4 regions of the Streptomyces spongiicola genome follow, and region 2 is predicted to be linked to each of the others. Evidence: riboswitches for the same ligand, from Rfam matches in the RefSeq annotation. Region 2 holds a riboswitch; each other region holds the start of a gene.
The links. Region 2 has a riboswitch for cobalamin ahead of DDQ41_RS23140 (ribonucleoside-diphosphate reductase subunit alpha). Riboswitches for the same ligand answer to the same signal wherever they lie in the genome.
Positions count from the first base shown of each region.

Region 1 (4,934 bases), 4.0 Mb from region 2:
TCGAACCTTCTAGCGTGGAGGCATGACGGTGCTGGAGACCCCAACCGCGACGGGCGAAGGACGCGTATCGGCGCCACCCGCCCACCCCCGGCCCGACGGGCAGGACCAGTACACCATCGGCGAGGTCGCCGACTGGACCGGCCTGAGCGCGCACACGCTGCGCTGGTACGAGCGGATCGGCCTGACGCCGCACATCGACCGCTCGCACACCGGGCAGCGGCGCTTCAGCAACCGCGACCTGGACTGGCTGGCCTTCGTCGGCAAGCTCCGGCGTACCGGTATGCCGGTGGCGGACATGGTCCGCTACGCCGAGCTGGCGCGCGAGGGGGACCACACCCGGGAGCAGCGGCGGGAGCTGCTGGAGTCGACCAGGCGCGACGTCCGCGCACGGATCGCCGAACTCCAGGGCACGCTCGCCGTGCTGGACTACAAGATCGATTTCTATGCGGGCGCCCGGCGGGCGCCGGAGAGGGCCTGAGCCCCGATGACGGAGAGCATGATCGAAAAGGTACGGCTCGGTACGGACGGCCCCGAGGTCGGAGTGCAGGGGCTCGGCTGCATGGGCATGAGCGAGTTCTACGGCGACACCGACGAGGCCGCGGCACGCGACACCCTGGAGGCGGCGCTGGAGGCGGGTGTCACCCTTCTCGACACGGCCGACATGTACGGGAACGGCGCCAACGAGGAGTTCCTCAGGCCCTTCCTGGCGGCGCACCGGGGCGAGATCACCCTCGCCACGAAGTTCTCCGTCGTCCGGGACGCCGGCGACGCGTCCTTCCGGGGCATCAGCAACGACCCCGCCTACATCCGCGAGGCGGCCGAGGCGAGCCTCCGCCGGCTCGGCGTGGACGCGATCGACCTCTACTACATGCACCGTCGCGACCCCGCGGTGCCGCTGGCCGAATCCGTCGGCGCGATGGCCGAGTTGGTGCGGGCCGGCAAGGTCCGCCACCTCGGCCTCAGCGAGGTGACCGGCGCTGAACTGCGCGAGGCGCACGCCGTCCACCCCATCGCCGCACTCCAGTCGGAGTGGTCCCTGTTCAGCCGCTCCGCCGAGCGGAGCGCGGTGGGCGCCGCCGCGGCGCTGGGGGTGGCGCTGGTGCCGTACTCGCCACTCGGCCGCGGCTTCCTCACCGGCTCGTTCGCGGACGCGGCAGAGCTTCCCGGGGACGACTTCCGGCGCTACCAGCCGCGTTTCACCGGCGACGCCGCCGCGGCGAACGCGGCGCTGCTGGAGCCCGTCCGCAAGATCGCCGCCGCGCACGGTGCGACGCCCGCGCAGATAGCCCTCGCCTGGGTCCAGCGGCGGGCCGAGGTCCACGGTCTGCCGGTCGTCCCCATCCCGGGCACCCGCAGCCGCGGGCGTCTGGAGGAGAACGTCGCGGCCACGCGGATCACGCTCACACGGGACGAGCTGGCGCTGCTGGAGCCGATCGCGGAGCGGGTGGTGGGAGACAGGTACCCGGACATGTCCTCGACGTCGGACTCCCGCGAGTAGCACGCTCACGGGGCCCGGCGGCGGACCGCGCGCCCCCTGGCGGGGATCACCGGCTCCGGTGGGTCCCGTGCCCGGATCGCCTGCTCCGGCGGGGCGTTGGGCCGGGCGGGGCGCCCGCGGCCGGGTGGGGGGCACTCGGCCGGGGGAGGCCGAGAGGACGGCGAGGGGTGCCGGGAGTGCCGCGGGGATGCCGCGGGGACGCCCGGACACCCCGGGCCCGGGTCACCCCGGGCCCGGGACACCCTGGGCCCCGGAGCGCGGCGCCCCTACCGCCCGACTCGGCTCCCCACGCCAGGTCAACCGGGTGGCCGTCGCGCCGGTCCCGCTTCTCGCGGAGGATACGCGCGTGACCTTCCCGTGACCCTTCGCTTCATGGGCGTGTAACACGCCCGCCCGCTTCGTCACCGCGGCGAAACACCGTGCGGCATCGGCGGAAACCCCGGCGCGCCAACCTCGTGCCCCATAACGGGCCGACTTCCCGGGCGGCCGTGCCGGATCACCGGCGCGCGGATGCCGCGGCCAGCGCGCCCGCGGCGACCGCGGCGCCGGCGCACACCGCGGTGTGCAGTGCGCCCCAGCCGCGGTGGTCGTGCCAGAGTCCCCGTTCGACCGCGGCGGCCGCCCGGCCGAAGACCGCGACCGGGTGCCCGCGGCGTGGATCGCCGAGGAGCAGGTCGCCGGCCAGTCCGGCGGCGGCGCCGTACGCGAACGTGATGTCCGGGCGCGGCGGAGCCGGCCCTCCTGCTTCGGCAGGCATGTTCGTCCTCACTCAGGGTCCGCGCCCTGGCTCGACGTGACCGGCGGCGAGGAGTTCCTGGCTCCGGGGTGCTCCCTGGTGCTCCGCGAGGGGGAGCGCACCCGTGACAGTGGCGGGACCGCGCCGGATTCGCGCCGGCTTCCTCTTCTGCCGCCGTAAGTGGCCCCGGAAGTCCACCACGGGCCCCGAACGCCCGTCAACTCGCCCTTGACCTGCGACGGGACGGGGCGCACCGCCCCGGGGCGCGGGTGCGGGGCGCGTACACGGGTGGGGCCGGGCACACGGGTGGGGCCGGGTACACCCGGTGGGTGTGCCCGGCCCCGGTGGGAGGTCGTGCCGCGGCGTCAGACCACGATCAGGTAGATCCCGAAGGCCACCGCCGCCGCGCAGAGCGCGAAGCAGGCGTACGCGCCCGTGCGGGCGAGGCCGGCCGAGCCTCCCCGAGCGGCCGCGGCCTCCTGCTTGGAGAGGCCCGCGATGCCCAGGGTGAACAGGCCCACCAGGGCGACGGTCACGACGAGGCTCACGCCGAAGACGGAGCCCAGAGCTGCCCAGTCGATCTTCATGTCGTTCTTTCCTTACACCGTGGCGGCGGGCGCCGGAGCGGACTCGGAGGACTGGGCCGGGAAGGCGGCCTTCAGCGCCCCGGGCTCGGTCGCCGCGATCCCGGCGGCGGCGTTCGGGGTTCCGGCGGCGTTCGGGGTCTCGGCGGTGTTGGGGGTTCCGGCGGCGTCCGGCGTCTCTGACCCGGGCCCGGCCACCTGGGTCGCGGCGGCGCCGGCCGGGGGCGGGGAGACGGCCGCGATGGCGGTGGTGACGACGCCCGCGGGCGCGATCTCGTCGTCCGTGACGTTGGTGTGGTCGACCGGCTTGCGGCGCGAGATCACCCAGATGGCCCCGGAGCCCGCGACGAGCAGCACGGCCACGGCGGCGATGCCCCAGGCGCCCTGCTTGGTCAGGAACTCCGCGGCCGCGGCGACCAGGCCGGCGGCGGGCAGGGTGAGGCCCCAGGCGACGAACATCCTGGTGGCGGTGGACCAGCGGACCACACCGCCCTTGCGGCCGAGGCCCGCGCCCATCACGGCACCCGAGCAGGACTGGGTGGTGGAGAGCGAGAAGCCGAGGTTCGAGGAGGCCAGGATGACCGTCGCGGCGCTGGTCTGCGCGGCGAAGCCCTGCTGCGGCTGGAGGTCGGTCAGCCCCTTGCCCATGGTGCGGATGATGCGCCAGCCGCCGAGGTAGGTGCCGAGCGCGATCGCGACGCCGGCGGAGACGATGACCCACATCGGGGGGTTCGAGCCGGGCGCGAGGACGCCCCCGGTGACCAGGGCCAGAGTGATGACGCCCATGGTCTTCTGCGCGTCGTTGGTGCCGTGGGCGAGGGACACCAGGCCGGCGGAGGCGATCTGCCCGGCGCGGTAGCCCTTGGAGGTGGACCGGTCCTCGGTGGTGCCGCCGATCCGGTACGTCAGCCTGGTGGCGACGAGGGCCGCGAGACCGGCGACGAGCGGGGCCGCGACGGCCGGGATCAGGACCTTGGTGACGATCGTGCCGCCGTTGACGGCCGAGAACCCGGCGGACATCACGGCCGCGCCGATGAGACCGCCGAAGAGGGCGTGGGAGGAACTGGACGGGAGGCCCAGCAGCCAGGTCAGCAGGTTCCAGAGGATCGCGCCGACGAGAGCGGCGAAGATCACTTCTGGGCGGATGCCCTCCTCGTTGATGATGCCGCCCGAGATCGTCTTGGCGACCTCGACGGAGAGGAACGCGCCGACCAGGTTCAGCACGGCGGACATCGCCACTGCCGCCTTCGGTCTCATCGCACCCGTCGAGATGGTCGTCGCCATGGCGTTGGCGGTGTCGTGGAAGCCGTTCGTGAAATCGAACACGAGTGCTGTCACGACGACAATCGCGAGCAGCAGGGTGATGTGCTCCATGAACCGGGTACCCAGGCAATCGTTCGGATGGTAGTGGCGCGGGTGAACGTAGGGTCGCAGAGTGAACGGAAGGTGAACTGGGATGGGCTGCGGAGTGTCTCCAAGTGGGTTGCGGTCCCTCCGCTTGTGTTCGCGGCGGCACCCCGGAGCCCCCGGGGCGGGTGTGCGCCCCATGCGATCGCCCCGAACTGCGGGCCTGTAGCGCTCTCCGGCGGCCCTGCGGTGACCGCCACATGATCCGGCGGCGTCGCGCGGATGAACGGCGGAAGAGATTCTGGTCACTACGGACCCCGCGGCGAGTTCCGGCCGGTCGGCCGGCCCGCGGCGCCCGTGCCCGCGGGCTCGTGCCAGCGGCGCCCGTGTCCGCGGCGCCCGTGTTCTCGTGCGACATCGCTGGGATGCTGATGGCCCGCGGTGCCCGTGTCCGCGGCGCTCGTGCCAGCGGCGCCCGTGGTGGCGGTGCCCGCCGTGCCCGCGACGGCGGCGCATCCCGTTCCTCCGGTTCCCCCGGTTCCCGCGGTTCCCGCATGCGGTCTGGGCCCGCGGCTCCCGCGGTGCCGGGATGCGGTCCGGGCCCGCCGCCTCCCGCCGTGCCTGCCGTGCCTGCCGTGCCCGCACGAGGTCTGGGCCCGCGGTTCCCGCGGCGGCCCCGGCACAGCCCCCGCCGCCGCTCCCGGCGGCCCCGGCACAGCCCCCGCCGCCGCTCCCGGCGGCCCCGGCTGACAAAATCGCCCACATGACC
Region 1 is NZ_CP029254.1:1,314,276-1,319,209, reverse strand. It holds gene DDQ41_RS05705 (MerR family transcriptional regulator) at 23-478, shown strand; gene DDQ41_RS05700 (aldo/keto reductase) at 485-1,498, shown strand; partial or broken gene DDQ41_RS05695 (cobalamin biosynthesis protein) at 2,001-2,255, opposite strand; cobalamin riboswitch at 2,287-2,448, opposite strand; gene DDQ41_RS05690 (hypothetical protein) at 2,600-2,821, opposite strand; gene DDQ41_RS05685 (inorganic phosphate transporter) at 2,834-4,192, opposite strand; gene DDQ41_RS05680 (class II aldolase/adducin family protein) at 4,929-4,934, shown strand, end outside.
Region 1: it holds a riboswitch for cobalamin, as region 2 does, so the genes downstream of both, DDQ41_RS05695 (cobalamin biosynthesis protein) here and DDQ41_RS23140 (ribonucleoside-diphosphate reductase subunit alpha) in region 2, are expected to answer to the same signal.

Region 2 (4,934 bases):
TCTCCCAGGCGGTCCGGTACAGCTCCCGCACCTCGGCCGGGATCCAGTTCAGGCCCTGCACCGAGCCGCCGGAGTCGCGCAGCGCCTCCCTGGTCTGCGCGTCCCACACGCCGAGCCGCTTCAGGTCGTCCACCAGGTAGGAGTTCACCTGGAGGAACTCGCCCGACAGCGTCTCGCGCTTGAAGAGGTTGGAGACCTGCGGCTCGATGCACTCGTACACACCCGCGATCGACGCGATGGTGGCGGTCGGCGCGATGGCGAGCAGCAGCGAGTTGCGCATGCCGGTGTCCGCGACCCGTTCGCGCAGCGCGGCCCAGCGCTCGGGCCAGGCGAAACGCGCGTCGTAGTGGTCGGGGTGCAGCACACCCCGGGCGGTGCGGGTCCGCTCCCAGGCCGGGAGCGGACCGTGGCGCTCGGCCAGGTCGCAGGACGCCTCGTAGGCGGCCAGCATGATCCGCTCGGCGATGCGCGTGGACAGGGCCTTCGCCGCGGCGGAGTCGAAGGGCAGGCGCAGCTTGAAGAAGACGTCCTGGAGGCCCATCGCGCCGAGGCCCACCGGGCGCCACCTGGCGTTGGAGCGGCCGGCCTGCTCGGTCGGGTAGTAGTTGATGTCGACGACCCGGTCGAGGAAGGTCACGGCGGTGCGGACGGTGTCGTCCAGCCGCGCCCAGTCGATCACCTCCTCGCCGTCGGCGGCGTCCCGCACGACGAACGCGCCGAGGTTCACCGAGCCGAGGTTGCAGACGGCGGTCTCGCCGTCGTCGGTCACCTCGATGATCTCGGTGCACAGGTTGGAGGAGTGGACGACGGTCCCGGGCTCCGCGGTCTGGTTGGCCGTGCGGTTGGACGCGTCCTTGAAGGTCATCCAGCCGTTGCCGGTCTGTGCGAGGGTGCGCATCATGCGCCCGTACAGCTCGCGGGCGGGGATGGTGCGGCGGGCGAGCCCGGCGGCCTCCGCCCTGCGGTACGCGGCGTCGAAGTCGTCGCCCCAGAGGTCGGCGAGTTCCGGTACGTCGGCGGGGGAGAACAGCGACCAGTCGCTGTCGGCGTTCACCCGGCGCATGAACTCGTCGGGGATCCAGTGCGCCAGGTTGAGGTTGTGCGTGCGGCGCGCCTCCTCGCCCGTGTTGTCGCGCAGCTCCAGGAACTCCTCGATGTCCGCGTGCCAGGTCTCCAGGTACACGCACGCCGCGCCCTTGCGCCGGCCGCCCTGGTTGACGGCGGCCACCGACGAGTCCAGTGTGCGCAGGAACGGCACGATTCCGTTGGAGTGGCCGTTGGTGCCCCGGATGAGCGAACCGCGGGAGCGGATCCGGGAGTACGACAGGCCGATGCCGCCGGCGTGCTTCGAGAGCCGCGCCACCTGGTGGTAGCGCTGGTAGATGGAGTCCAGCTCGTCGAGCGGGGAGTCCAGCAGGTAGCAGGACGACATCTGGGGGTGCCGGGTGCCGGAGTTGAAGAGGGTGGGGGAGGACGGCAGGTAGTCGAGGCGGCTCATCAGCCCGTAGAGGGAGGCCACTTCCTCCAGCGCGCGCGGGGTGTCGTCCTCGGCGAGACCGCAGGCGACGCGCAGCATGAAGTACTGCGGGGTCTCGACGACCTTGCGGGTGATCGGGTGCCGGAGCAGATAGCGGCTGTAGAGGGTGCGCAGGCCGAAGTACCCGAAGCGGTCGTCGGCGCCCGGGTCGACCAGCGCGTCGAGGCGCCGGGCGTGCGTCTGGACGAAGACGGCCGTGCGGTCCGCGATCAGCCCCTCGCGGTGGCCGACGGCGATCGAGCCGGAGAACGCGGAGGCGCCCTGGCCGGCCGCCTCTTCGGCGATGGCGAGGGTGAGCAGTCGTGCCGCGAGCCGGGAGTACGCCGGGTCCTCGGAGATCAGGCCGGCGGCCGCCTCCGTGGCCAGTTCGCGCAGTTCGGCCTCGTCCGATCCCGCGTGACGGCCCCGGAGGGCGGCCCCGGCCACCCGGCCGGGGTCGGTGTCGGGCAGGTCGGAGGTGAGTTCGGTCAGGGTCCGCAGAAGCGCGGTGCCTGGTCCGTCGGCGAGCTGCGCTGAAGCAGGATCGGGCGGCGCGATGGTCACGGGGTGCTCTCCCTCGCTCGGCTGGGGGCCGGCGGGGCAGGGGCACGGACGCACACCCGGGCAGGGCGGACCGCGTCCACCGGCCTGTTCCGCGAGGCCCGGACGTCTGGGCACCCGGGCCGGACGGTCCGGGCGCACCGCCGGCAGGTTCTCGGACTCACCCGGGCGTGCGGGTCCTGGTCTCGGACCAGCGCACACCGGTACACCGTTGCGGGACAGTTCCGGATTCCCACCGGATTCCCCTGCGTCGACAGCGAGGATGAGCATACATGTAGGGGGGGTGAGTTGAGGTACCCCCCACATCTTGTGTCGTGACCCGCTCAGAGCTTCAGGCGTGGCTGAGCGGGGGCGGCAGCCCGGGCACGGGTCTCCCGCCTCCGTCCCGTGCGGGGAAGGGGCACGCGGACGGGCCTCCGGCCCTCCCCGGGGGAGGCGCGGAGGCCCGTGGACGGCCGGCCGGACCGGGTGCTCAGCAGCAGCGGAATCCCTTGCGGGGGTCGGCCTCCCGTTCGTCCGTGCGGCGGCGTTCGAACTCGCGGCGGGACATCACCTCCGCGTCGGGGTCGTGCGCCCGGGTGTGGGCCACATAGCGGTCGTACACCGACTCGCCCGAGACCTCGCGCACGTACCAGCGGACCCAGCGCACCGCGCGCCGTACGCCGCGCACCACCGCCGCACCCGCCCTGCCCGCCGTACCCGCCGTACCCGCCCTGCCCGCCGTACCCGCCCGTCCCGCCGTACCCGTCATGCGCGCCCCACCCGTCCTGTCATACCCGCCGTACCCGCCCGTCCCGTCCCGCCCTGCCCGCCCCACCCGTCATGCGCGCCACGGTGCTCACGTCCTGCCGCTTCCGGCGGCCTCCCGGTCCGGGGCGCCGGCGCCGGCGCCGACCGCCGCGAGTTCCGCCTTCTCCTCCTTCGTGGCGAACAGTCCGGCGGGTGCGACGAGCTTCGACTCGACGTACGGGACCTCGGCGAGCCGGACGGTCTCCGGCCTGCTGATCGCCCGGAAGCAGACCCGGGCGGCGTCCGCCAGGACCACCACGATGAGGAGGGCGAACAGTGCCGAGAGCACACCGTCGACGGTCGAGTTGGTGACGATGGTGTGCATGTCGTCCATCGACTTGGCCGGGGCCAGCACCTCGCCGGAGTCGATGCCCGCCCGGTACTTCTCGCGCTGGGAGAAGAAGCCCACCTTCGGGTCGCCGGAGAAGACCTTCTGCCAGCTCGCGGTGAGGGTGACCGTGGCGTCCCAGGCGAGCGGGACGGCCGTGACCCACGCCCACTTGAGGCGTCCGGACTTCACCAGCAGCGTGGTGCAGACCGCGAGGGCGACGGCCGCGAGGAGCTGGTTGGCGATGCCGAAGAGCGGGAAGAGCTGGTTGATGCCCCCGAGCGGGTCGTGTACGCCGACCCAGAGGAAGTAGCCCCAGCCGCCGACGACGACCGCGCTGGCGAACCAGACGCCGGGCTTCCAGCTGATGCGCTTCATCGGCTGGTAGACGTTGCCGAGCGAGTCCTGCAGCATGAACCGCCCCACGCGGGTGCCGGCGTCGAGCGTGGTGAGGATGAAGAGCGCCTCGAACATGATCGCGAAGTGGTACCAGAACGCCTTCATCCCGGCGCCGCCGACGACCGCGGAGAAGATCTCCGACATGCCGAGCGCGAAGGTCGGCGCACCGCCGGTGCGGGAGAGCAGGCTCGCCTCCTCGACGTCCCCGGCGGCCTGGGTGAGTTGCTCGGGGGTGACGGTGAAGCCGAGGTCGGCGACCGCCCGGGAGGCGGACTCGACCGTCGTCCCGATGGCGCCGGACGGGGAGTTGATCGCGAAGTAGAGACCGGGGTCGAGGATGCAGGCGCAGATCATCGCCATGACCGCGACGAACGACTCGGTCAGCATGGCCCCGTAGCCGATCATCCGGATCTGGGTCTCCTTCTGGATCATCTTCGGGGTGGTGCCCGAGGAGACCAGGGAGTGGAATCCGGAGAGCGCGCCGCACGCGATGGTGATGAAGACGAACGGGAACAGCGAGCCCGCGAAGACCGGCCCCTGGCCGTTGCCGGCGAACTCGGTGACGGCCGGCATCTTCAGCGTCGGCATCGCGATGACGACGCCCAGGGCCAGCAGCACGATGGTGCCGACCTTCATGAAGGTCGAGAGGTAGTCGCGCGGGGCCAGCAGCAGCCAGACCGGGAGCACGGAGGCCAGGAACCCGTAGGCCATCATCCAGACGACCAGGGTGCCCGGCTCCAGGGTGAAGAACGCCGCGAGCGAGGAGTCCGCGACCCAGCCGCCCGCGATGATCGCGAGCAGCAGCAGCGCGACGCCGATGACGGACACCTCGCTGACCCTGCCCGGCCGCAGGATCCGCAGGTAGACGCCCATGAACAGGGCGATCGGGATCGTCATGCCGATGGAGAAGACACCCCAGGGGGAGTGCGCCAGGGCGTTGACGATCACGAGTGCCAGCACCGCCAGCAGAATGATCATGATCGCGAAGACGGCGATCAGGGCGGCGACGCCGCCGACGGGGCCTATCTCGTCCCGTGCCATCTGGCCGAGCGAGCGGCCGTCCCGGCGGGTGGAGAAGAACAGGGTGACCATGTCCTGAACGGCACCGGCGAAGATCACTCCGACGATGATCCAGATGGTGCCCGGCAGATAGCCCATCTGGGCGGCGAGGATCGGGCCCACCAGCGGGCCCGCTCCCGCGATGGCCGCGAAGTGGTGGCCGAACAGCACCCGCCGGTCGGTCGGGTGGAAGTCGACACCGTTGTCGAGCCGCTCCGCGGGGGTGGCGCGGGTCCTGTCGGCCCGGAGGACGCGGTACTGGATGAAGCGCGCGTAGAACCG
Region 2 is NZ_CP029254.1:5,268,101-5,273,034, forward strand. It holds gene DDQ41_RS23140 (ribonucleoside-diphosphate reductase subunit alpha) at 1-2,080, opposite strand, end outside; cobalamin riboswitch at 2,206-2,353, opposite strand; gene DDQ41_RS23145 (YbdD/YjiX family protein) at 2,550-2,747, opposite strand; gene DDQ41_RS23150 (carbon starvation CstA family protein) at 2,916-4,934, opposite strand, start outside.

Region 3 (4,934 bases), 1.7 Mb from region 2:
GCGATCCGGCCGCCCTCCGCGTGCACCGCGGCGGTGACCGTGCGGTGCTGCGCGGCCTCCTCCTCGGTGGTGAGTTTGGCGCCGCCCTCGTACGGGCGCCCCGCGTCGTTGGGGGCGATGCCGCCGGTGACGATCAGCCCGACGCCTCCCCGGGCGCGCTCGGCGTAGAAGGCGGCCATGCGCTCGAAGCCGTTCTCGGCCTCTTCGAGACCGATGTGCATGGAGCCCATGAGCACCCGGTTGGGGAGTGTGGTGAAGCCGAGGTCGAGCGGGCTGAGCAGATGCGGGTACGGGGTCGGGGTCATCGGGGCGCCTCCTCGCGCGATAAGCGTCGACCCCTTTTGTAGACGCCGGAGACCTCGTTATGCAACTAGTTGCACAACGAGGTCCGGGTGAGATGCGCTACGCCGGTGCCGCCCAGCGGCCCAGTTCCTCCGGGGTCCGCGGACCCGGACTGCCCGACTCCAGCAGCCCGCGGGCCCGCAGCACCTCCTCGGCCGCCATCGCCCACGGCCGCCGCAGCCGGGCCCCCTCCAGCAGCCCCCGGTCCGCCAGCAGCTCCGCCACCGGCCCGGTCCGCAGCCCGGCCGGGGACAGCACGGCCGCGTCGTCGGCCCAGCGCAGCGCCAGGTCCACGTCGTGCGTGGCCATCACCACGGTCGTGCCGGACTCCCCGAGCCGCTCCAGCACCGCCAGCAGCCTCTCCTGGCCGTGCGGGTCGAGCCCGGCCGTCGGCTCGTCCAGGACCAGCACCCGCGGCCGCATCGCCACCGCGCCCGCGATCGCGGCCCGTTTCCGCTGCCCGTACGACAGCAGATGCGTCGGACGGTCCGCGAGCGCCGCGATGTCCAGCGCGTCGAGCGCCCCGGCCACCCGGGCCCGCACCTCCGGCTCCGGCAGCCCCAGGTTCATCGGCCCGAACGACACGTCCTGGGCCACGGAGGCGGCGAACAACTGGTCGTCCGGGTCCTGCACCACCAGCTGCACGGTCGTCCGGAGCCGGGTGAGCCCTGCGCGGTCGTACGCCACCGGCTCGCCGTCCAGCAGCAGCCGCCCCTCACCGCAGCGCAGCCCGCCGCTCAGCAGCCGCATCAGGGTCGTCTTCCCGCTCCCGTTGCGGCCCAGCAGCGCCAGGCACCGCCCGCCGGCCACGGCGAGGTCGACACCGCGCAGCACCGGCGGGCCGTCCGGGTAGGAGAACCCGGCGCCGGCCAGTTCCACCACGGGGACCGCGCCCCCGCGAGCGTGCGCGTCCACGGAACCGCTCACAGCACGGACCTTTCCAGTACGAGGGTGACGGCGACGAGTCCCGCGAGCAGCCCCGCGGTCGCCGCCAGGAAGCGCACGGACACCGCCGCCGGCGGCACCAGGACCCGCAGCGTCCCGTCGTAGCCCCGCCCGGCGAGCCCCGTCTGCAACCGCTGCGCCCGGTCGAAGGCGCGCACGAACGCCGTGGCGGCGAGCCCCGCGAGGGACCGCCAGGCCGCCGCCCGGGTGGTGTGGCCGAGCCGGGCGGCCTGCGCCTGGCGGATCCGGTGCACCGCGTCCAGCAGCAGGAACGCGATGCGGTACATCACGAGCGCCACGTCCACGACCGGCCCCGGCACCCCGGCCCGGGCCAGCCGGGGCAGCAGGTCGGACATCGGCGTGGTGAACGCGAACAGCAGCACCCCGAGCGAGGCCGCCGACGTCCGCAGCAGCAGCCGGGCCGCGTGCGGGGGCCCGTCGGGGGCGAGCGCCACGAAGCCGTCCGGGCCGCCCACCGCGAACAGCAGCGGAACCGCGCCCGTGACGCAGAACCCCAGCGGGATGCGCCACGCCCGCCACAGCCGCCGGGGCGCCACCCCGGCGGGCCCGAGCAGCACCGCGACCGCGGCCGCCGCCACCAGGACGGCACCCGGCCACGGCGGCAGCGCGACGGCGCAGACCGTCAGGCCCAGGCCGAGCGCCGCCTTCTCGCCCGGATGGCGGCCGCGCCAGCGGCTGCCGTGCGCCGCCGCGTCGATCGGCAGCATCGGGGACTACGCGCCCGCGCCGGCGGAATCGGCCGCACCGGCGGCGGGCGTCCGGGCGTCCCGCGCGGCCGCCACCCGGGCCCCGCCCTGCCGGCGGCCCCTGCGCAACCCGAAGTAGTACGCGAGGACACCCGCGCCCAGAGCGGCCTGGAGGGCGAACAGGGCCGACTCGACCTCCCCGGACGGCGGCTCGTACAACGGGGCGAACCAGGGCTCGTAGTCCGGGGCGATCTCCGTGATCGCGGCCTCCGCCTCACCGTCGGCGCCGGCGAAGGGCTCCTCCTTGTGGTCGCCCAGACCCAGCGCCAGCGGCAGCACGGCCAGCGCGGCCACGATCGCCAGCAGCAGTGTGTTGATCTTCGCGTTGCGGCTCATCGGACCGCGGCCTCCTTCTCCGCCCCGCCCTGGAGGAGCACCCCGAGCCGGGTCAGCTCGCCCTTGCTGGACCGCACCAGCAGCCGCATCACCAGGACGGTCAGCAGGCCCTCGCTGACCGCCAGCGGCACCTGGGTGACCGCGAAGATGCCGCCGAACTTGGCCAGGGCGCCCACCACACCGCTGCCCGGGTCGGGGAACGCCAGCGCAAGCTGCACGCTGGTGACGCAGTACGTGGACAGGTCGGCGGTGAACGCACCGGAGAACACCGCCACCATCAGCGGCGCCCCGGACCGCCGCAGCAGCACGTACACCCCGAACCCGGCCCAGGGCCCCACGACCGCCAGCGAGAAGACGTTCGCGCCGAGCGTGGTCAGGCCCCCGTGGGCCAGCAGCAGCGCCTGGAAGAGCAGGGTGATCGTGCCGAGCACCGCCATGATCGGCGGCCGGAACAGTATCGCGCCCAGTCCGGTGCCGGTCGGATGGGAGCAACTGCCCGTCACCGAAGGGATCTTGAGCGCCGACAGTACGAAGGTGAAGGCGCCGGCCGCGCCGAGCAGCAGCGTGGACTCGGGGTTCGCCCTGACCTCGCGGGTCAGCGCCCGTACGCCGTGGATCACGAAGGGGGCGGACGCGGCGGCCCAGGCGGCCGCGTGCACAGGGGGCAGATAGCCCTCGGCTATATGCATGGGTAGGGAGACCTCTCCAGCACCTCGTGGATGGACAACGCGCCCCGGCCGGTCTCCTGGCTGACGGGTCATGCCGCCCGGGCTCCGCCTTCCCGGACACCGCGGTCTCCCGCGGCCGTCCAGTGGCTTCCTCGCGGAGAGAGCCGGACTTCCCGATCACAGTGGCGAGGGCCGCACCGGTACTCCACCGGTTTCCCGTTCACCAAGGCCCTGCGACACTAGTGCGTTGACCAGGTGCATCACAAGCCGCGTACGGATGCGTACGGTCACACCTTGCGGTAGCCGTACGCCTCCTCCGCCGCCGTCACCACCGCGTCCAGATCCGCTCCGGCGGACGCCGTGACCACCGCCGCGACGGCCCCCTCGACGAACGGCGCGTCCACGAGCCTGGTGCCCTCCGGGAGTTCGTCCCCCTCGGCCAGCAGCGCCTTCACCGTCAGCACCGCGCTGCCGATGTCCACCAGCACGGCCACCCCCGCCCCCCGGTCCACCTCGCGCGCGGCGCGGGCGGTCGAGTCCGCACTGGTGCCGAGGCCGCCGTCCGCGGTGCCGCCGGCCGCCGCCACCGGCACCCCGTCGCCCGAGCCGGCCAGCCTCCGGGCGAGATCGGCGACCGCCGCGGCGACCTGCGCGCTGTGCGAGACGAGGACGATCCCCACCACACCGGTCATCGCGCGGCCTCCTCGAGGGCGCCGACCAGCAGGGCGGAGGACGCCGCCCCCGGATCCCGGTGCCCGACGCTGCGTTCGCCCAGATAGCTCGCGCGGCCCTTGCGGGCCAGCATCGGCACGGTCGCGGCCGCACCGTCCTCCGCGGCCGCGCGCGCAGCCGCGAAGGACTCGTCCAGCGCCGCCGCCGCCGGCTCCAGCGCGTCCAGCATCGTCTTGTCCCCGGCCTTCGCGCCGCCGAGCCGGGCCACCGCCGCGATCCCCGCGCGCAGCGCCTCGGCGAGCTGCGCCCGCGACACCCCGGCCTCGTCGCCGAGCGCCTTGCCGGCACGCCGCAGCAGCGTCCCGTACAGCGGCCCCGAAGCCCCGCCGACCGTGGAGATCAGCCGGCGCCCCGCCAGCGTCAGTACGGCACCCGGAGTGTCCGGCGCGTCCTTCTCCAGCGCGGCCGCCACCGCCGTGAAACCCCGCCGCATATTGGTCCCGTGGTCGGCGTCCCCGATCGCGGCGTCCAACTCGGTGAGCCGCGCGGCCTCCCGGTCCACCGCCCGCGCGAGGGCGTTCATCCAGCGGAGGAAGAACTCCGCGTCGAGCACCGCGTCTGCGTCCGCTTCTCGTGGCACGTCGGCTCCCTTGTGCACGTCGGCTCCCTTGTGCGCGTCGTCGCGGCCCGCGGACGCGGCACCGCCCTCGCCGCCCGGGCCGGGAACTCCGCCCGGGCCGGGCACGGTTCAGCGGCCCCAGCGCAGCGCGGGCGTCTCCACGGGGGCGTCCCACAGCCGCAGGATCTCCTCGTCCGCCTCGCACAGCGTCACCGAGCAGCCGGCCATGTCGAGCGAGGTGACGTAGTTCCCGACCAGGGTCCGGGCCACCGGCACACCGCGCTCGGCGAGCACCCGGTGGACCTCCGCGCCGAACCCGTACAGCTCCAGCAGCGGCGTCGCGCCCATGCCGTTGACCAGCGCCAGCACCGGACTCGACGGCCTCAGGTCGTCGAGGACCGCCTCCACGGTGAAGTCCGCGATCTCGCGCGAGGTCATCATCGGCCGCCGTTCACGGCCGGGCTCGCCGTGGATGCCGATCCCCAACTCCAGCTCGCCGGCAGGCAGGTCGAACGTCGGGGTGCCCCTGGCCGGGGTGGTGACGGCGCTGAGCGCGACACCGAAGCTGCGCGACCGCTCGTCGAC
Region 3 is NZ_CP029254.1:6,921,121-6,926,054, forward strand. It holds gene DDQ41_RS30075 (oxidoreductase) at 1-305, opposite strand, end outside; gene DDQ41_RS30080 (energy-coupling factor ABC transporter ATP-binding protein) at 403-1,269, opposite strand; gene cbiQ (cobalt ECF transporter T component CbiQ) at 1,266-2,015, opposite strand; gene DDQ41_RS30090 (energy-coupling factor ABC transporter substrate-binding protein) at 2,022-2,390, opposite strand; gene DDQ41_RS30095 (energy-coupling factor ABC transporter permease) at 2,387-3,079, opposite strand; cobalamin riboswitch at 3,109-3,328, opposite strand; gene dhaM (dihydroxyacetone kinase phosphoryl donor subunit DhaM) at 3,346-3,750, opposite strand; gene dhaL (dihydroxyacetone kinase subunit DhaL) at 3,747-4,343, opposite strand; gene dhaK (dihydroxyacetone kinase subunit DhaK) at 4,479-4,934, opposite strand, start outside.
Region 3: it holds a riboswitch for cobalamin, as region 2 does, so the genes downstream of both, DDQ41_RS30095 (energy-coupling factor ABC transporter permease) here and DDQ41_RS23140 (ribonucleoside-diphosphate reductase subunit alpha) in region 2, are expected to answer to the same signal.

Region 4 (4,934 bases), 2.4 Mb from region 2:
TCAGCCCCGACGCGTACGAGTTGGAGGTGCGGCCCACCTTCGCCACCCACCACGGCATCGTGCGGGACATCCCCCGGGAGGCCGGCTACCCCGTCCAGGGCCCCGTCGTCGAGGGCCAGTACCACCTCGTCTGGCCGAGCCTGAAGGTCAACGTCAACCCCGGGCAGCCGAACCTCTCCTTCGGCCCGGTGTACCCGGCGGGCCCGGAACGCACCACCGGATACCTCGACTACTTCTTCGGCGACGACGTCGACGAGGCGTGGATCAAGGCTATGCTCGCCTTCGACGACCAGGTGGGGGCCGAGGACACCGACCTGGTGGAGTCCGTACAGCGCGGGGCCTCGTCCGGCGGGGTGGAGCGCGGCCGGCTCCTCCTCGGTTCGGAGCACACCATCTCGGCGTTCCAGCGCTTCGTGCTGGGCCGACTTCGGGAGGACTGAGAGATCAGCGAGTCACGTGATGCGGGATCGCGGACCCTCTCCCGGGGGCTCGCGATTCTGCGGCTCTTCGACGACGCACATCCGGAACTCACCCAGAGCGAGATAGCGGAGGCCCTCGACCTGCCCCTGCCGACCGTGCACCGGCTGTGCGCGACCCTCGTCGCCGAGGGCTTCCTGGCGCGCCCCGCGGGCACCCGCAGATTGCGGCTGGGCCCGCAGGTGGCCCGGATGGTCGGGCCGCTGATCGAGGGCATGGGCATGTCCGAGGCGGCGCGCGCGATCCTGCGCAGACTGGCGGAGGACACCGGGGAGACCGCGAACCTGGCCACCCTGGTCGGAAACGAGGTCGTCTACCTCGACTCCGCGCCCGGCCGCCATCTGCTCAGCCCGCGGGCCGAGCCGGGGCTGCGGGTGCCCGCGCACTGCACCGCGCTCGGCAAGTGCCTGCTCGCCCAACTGCCGGACGAGGAGGTGCTGCGACTCGTCGGGAAGGGGCCCTACGAGCGGCTGACGGATGCCACCCACACCACCTGGACCCAGCTGTCCAAGGCCCTGGACGAGGTCCGCGACGACGGCCTCTCCCGCTCGCTCGAGGAGTACGAGGTGGGGCTGGTCTCCTTCGCGGTGGCCCTGCCCGCGGCACCGGACGGCACCCTCTTCGGCATCAGCGTCTCGCTGCCGACGTCCCGGGCGGGACAGCGGCGCGAGATCGAACAGCGACTGCGCACGGCCACCGCGGTCCTGCGCCGCCGCTGACGCCCCGGCCGGCCCTGACACCCCGGGCCCGGGTGACCGCAACGGTCCCTGACACCCCGGGTCCGGGTGACCGCAACGGTCCCTGACGCCCCGGGTCCGGGTGACCGCAACGGTCCCTGACGCCCCGGGTCCGGGTGACCGCAACGGTCCCTGACACCGGGTCGGCGGCGGTCCGTTGCGGTCGTGGTCGCGGTCGCGGTCGTGGTCGCGCCGCCGCCCCGGTCGGCCCGGACCGTTGAGGTCACCCGGGCCGGGGCACGATGCCCGCCGCGCGGTAGTCGTACCCGTCCTGGCTGAAGCCGGGGGCTTCCCACCGGAGATCCACCGGCTGTCCCGGTGACAGCGTGCGGAAACCCGCCATCTCGATGCGGGAGTAGTGGCCCCGGCAGCCGCCGGGCGTCTCGCGGGAGTCGAGGACGCCCCACCCCTCTCGTCGCGCCACTCGCGGACCGTCGCGATCACCATGGGGGTACCCTACGGGCCCGGTGGGTGGCTGCCGCGTGCGGCGGGACGCCGCAGCACCGGCCTGCTTCCCTCCGGTGGGCTGCCGGCACCGACCGCACACTGCCGCGGCGGGCACCGGGCGTCGTCGTCCCGGTCCCGGTCCCGGTGTAGTCCCGGTTCCGGGCACCGGCGCGTACCGCTTCCCGACGCCGTTCCCCCGCAACGGCCCGCCGGAACCCGCCGATGCGGCCCACCGCCTCGCGACCACGGACGGGTCGCCTGTCCAGGGTGCGTGCGAGCCCTCGGCGCCGCGCGCTGCCTCTGTGCGCGGGCCGGGTGCGGCAGTTGCCCCCGGCCGGTGGACCGCGGGCGTATGACATGACGTGGTCTTCTGCCATGATGTCCGTGAAAAGGCGACGGCGGAACGAGGAAGCCGGTGTGAATCCGGCGCGGTCCCGCCACTGTGATCGGCGAGCGGATCCCGAACAGACCACTGCCCGTGTGCGGGTGGGAAGGCCGGGACGAGCACTGACCCGAGAGCCAGGAGACTCACGCGGTCGCCTCCTCGACACGACTGGGGCGGATCTCCCCGGAGAGGAGGGCTTGTCGTGATGCCCGTGGAGGTTTCCCGCGGCGGTTCGGTGCCGTGCCGGGTGGTGGTGTGCCGGGACTGCTGCTGCGGCAGCTCCAAGGTGACCGGCGTCGACCACCGTGAGCAGACCGCGCGTCTCGCTAAGGACGCCCCGGTCCGGATCACCGGCTGTCTCGACGTGTGCGATCAGGCGAACGTGATCGTGGTGCAGCCTTCGTCCGAGGGACGCGCCGCCGGCGGCCGGCCGGTCTGGTTCGGACTCGTCAACGACCCGGCCGCGACCGAGGACGTCGCCGCCTGGGTGCGGGCAGGCGGCCCCGGTGTCGCCGCGCTCACGGACATCCTCGACCTCTACGCCTTCACCCTGCCCCGGCGTGCCCGTTCAGCGCCGCTCCGCGACGCGGGCTGACCGGGCGACGCGGGCCGACCAGGCGACCCGACCTTGAGGCCGGCCCCCGGCATCGCGCGCCCGGGGGACCTCCGCCCTTCCTCAACGGGTCGGCCGGTCCACCCGGGTGAACCCGCCAACCCGGGTCGCCTCGCCTGCCCGGGTCGGCCGGTCTCCCCTGATGGGCGGGTCTGCCCGGGTCGGCCGGTCTCCCCGAATCCGCCCGCCTGACCGGTTCCGTGCTGCCTCCCGCACCCCGTCCCGCCCCGCCCCGTCCCGCCCCGCCCCGTCCCGTCTACCCGAATCCGGCCACGCTCCGGACCACCGTCCGGACCGTGCCATGGTGAGAGGACCCACACCATGCGCAAGCGTCCCGTATCCCTGCTGACGGCCATGGCCGCCGCGGCCCTGCTGGTATCCGGCTGTGGCGGGAGCGCCACCCGGGACGACGCCGCCCAGGCCGCCGGCCCCGCCGCCGAGGGCTTCCCCGTGACCGTCGCCAACTGCGGTGTGAAGACGACCTACCAGCGGCCTCCGCAGCGCGCGGTGTCGTTGAACCAGCATGCGACCGAGGTCCTGCTGGCACTGGGACTGGAGAAGTCGATGGTGGGCACGGCATACCTCGACGACAGGATCCTCCCCGAGTACCAGGAGGCGTATGACGGCATCGAGGTCATCGCGGAGCAGTACCCGTCCTTCGAGGCGCTGCTGGCGGCGGAACCGGACCTCGCCTACGGCGGCTTCGCCAGCACCTTCGACGAGAAGGAGGGCCGTGGCCGCGCCGCCCTGTCCAAGGCCGGGATCAACTCCTACCTCAACATCGAGGAGTGCCCGACCGGGCCCGTGACGATGGCCGCGATGGACCGGGAGATCCGGAACGTGGCCAGGATCTTCGGTGTGCCGGATCGGGCCGAGCAGCAGCTGAGGAAGCTCCATGGCACGCTGGAGGCGGTGGAGGACAAGCTCGCCGGGGCCAAGCCGGTGGAGGTCTTCGTCTACGACAGTGGCGACAAGACCGCCTTCACCGCGGGCGGGGCGGGCGTCGGCAACGAGATGATCAAGCGGGCCGGTGGAGTGAACCTCTTCGCCGACCTGGACAAGGCGTTCGGCGACGTGTCGTTCGAGCAGGTGGCCGAGCGCATGCCCGAGGTCGTCGTCATCTACGACTACGGTGACCAGACGGTCGAGGACAAGAAGAGGTTCCTGCTGGCGAACCCGGCACTCAAGGACGTACCCGCCATCAAGAACCGGCGGTTCGCGGTACTCCCGCTGTCGTCCACGGTCCTGGGGGTCCGGGTACCCTCCGGCGTCGAGTCCCTGGCCCGCCAGATCCACCCGGAACGCTTCAAGTGACCCGCCCGACCGACCCGACCGACCCGACCGGCGCCGCCGGTGCGACGGGCGCGGCCGTTGCGACGGGCGCGGCCGTTGCGACGGGCGTGACCGGGGTGACGGGCGTGACCGGGGTGACGGGCGTGACCGGGGTGACGGGCGTGACCGGGGTGACCGGGGTGACCGGCGCGGGCGACCCGGCCCGGGCGGACGGCGTGACCGACCCGACCGGCGCGGCCGTTGCGGCCGAGGTGACCGCTACTGCCGATGTAACTGATGCGACTTCTGTGGCCGTGGCGGCCAGGGCCGCAAAAGTGACCAGAGCCTCGGGAGCGAGGGAAGCCTCGGGAGTGACGGAAGCCTCGGGAGTGACGGAAGCCGTGGGAGCCACCGCAGCCGTCGACGCGGCCCCAGCCGTCGACGCGGCCGAGCGGACGAAAGCCGCAGCCACCGGCAGGCCGGGCGCCCGGACGGCGCCCGGGGCGGCGGCCCCTGTCCCGGGCCGCCCCGGGGTCCCCTACCCGCTGGTGCTGGCGCTGCTGGGCGCGCTCGTCGTGGTCTCGGCCACGTTCGGGATCGCGACCGGGTCCATCAGCGTCCCCGCCGACCAGGTCTGGGGCATCCTGCTGCACCGGGTGCATCCGGCGCCGGCCGACCCGACCTGGACACCGGTCCGCGAGACGATCGTCATCGACGTCCGCCTCCCCCGCGTACTGCTGGCCGGCGTCGTCGGAGCGGGCCTGGCGGTGTCCGGGATGGCCCTGCAGGCGCTGGTGCGCAATCCCCTCGCGGACCCGATGCTGCTCGGGGTCTCGTCGGGGGCCTCGGTCGGTGCGGTGCTGGTCGTCGTCTTCAACCTCACCCTGTTCGGCGCGTTCTCCCTACCGGTGGCGGCGTTCCTCGGCGCACTCGCCGCCCTGGTCGCCGTCTACCTCCTCGCCCGGTCCGGCGGCCGGATGACCACCGTCCGGCTCGTGCTGGC
Region 4 is NZ_CP029254.1:2,907,939-2,912,872, reverse strand. It holds gene DDQ41_RS12705 (aromatic ring-hydroxylating oxygenase subunit alpha) at 1-440, shown strand, start outside; gene DDQ41_RS12700 (IclR family transcriptional regulator) at 444-1,196, shown strand; partial or broken gene DDQ41_RS12695 (cold shock domain-containing protein) at 1,438-1,661, opposite strand; cobalamin riboswitch at 2,013-2,211, shown strand; gene DDQ41_RS12690 (hypothetical protein) at 2,252-2,641, shown strand; gene DDQ41_RS12685 (ABC transporter substrate-binding protein) at 2,981-3,973, shown strand; gene DDQ41_RS12675 (FecCD family ABC transporter permease) at 4,477-4,934, shown strand, end outside.
Region 4: it holds a riboswitch for cobalamin, as region 2 does, so the genes downstream of both, DDQ41_RS12690 (hypothetical protein) here and DDQ41_RS23140 (ribonucleoside-diphosphate reductase subunit alpha) in region 2, are expected to answer to the same signal.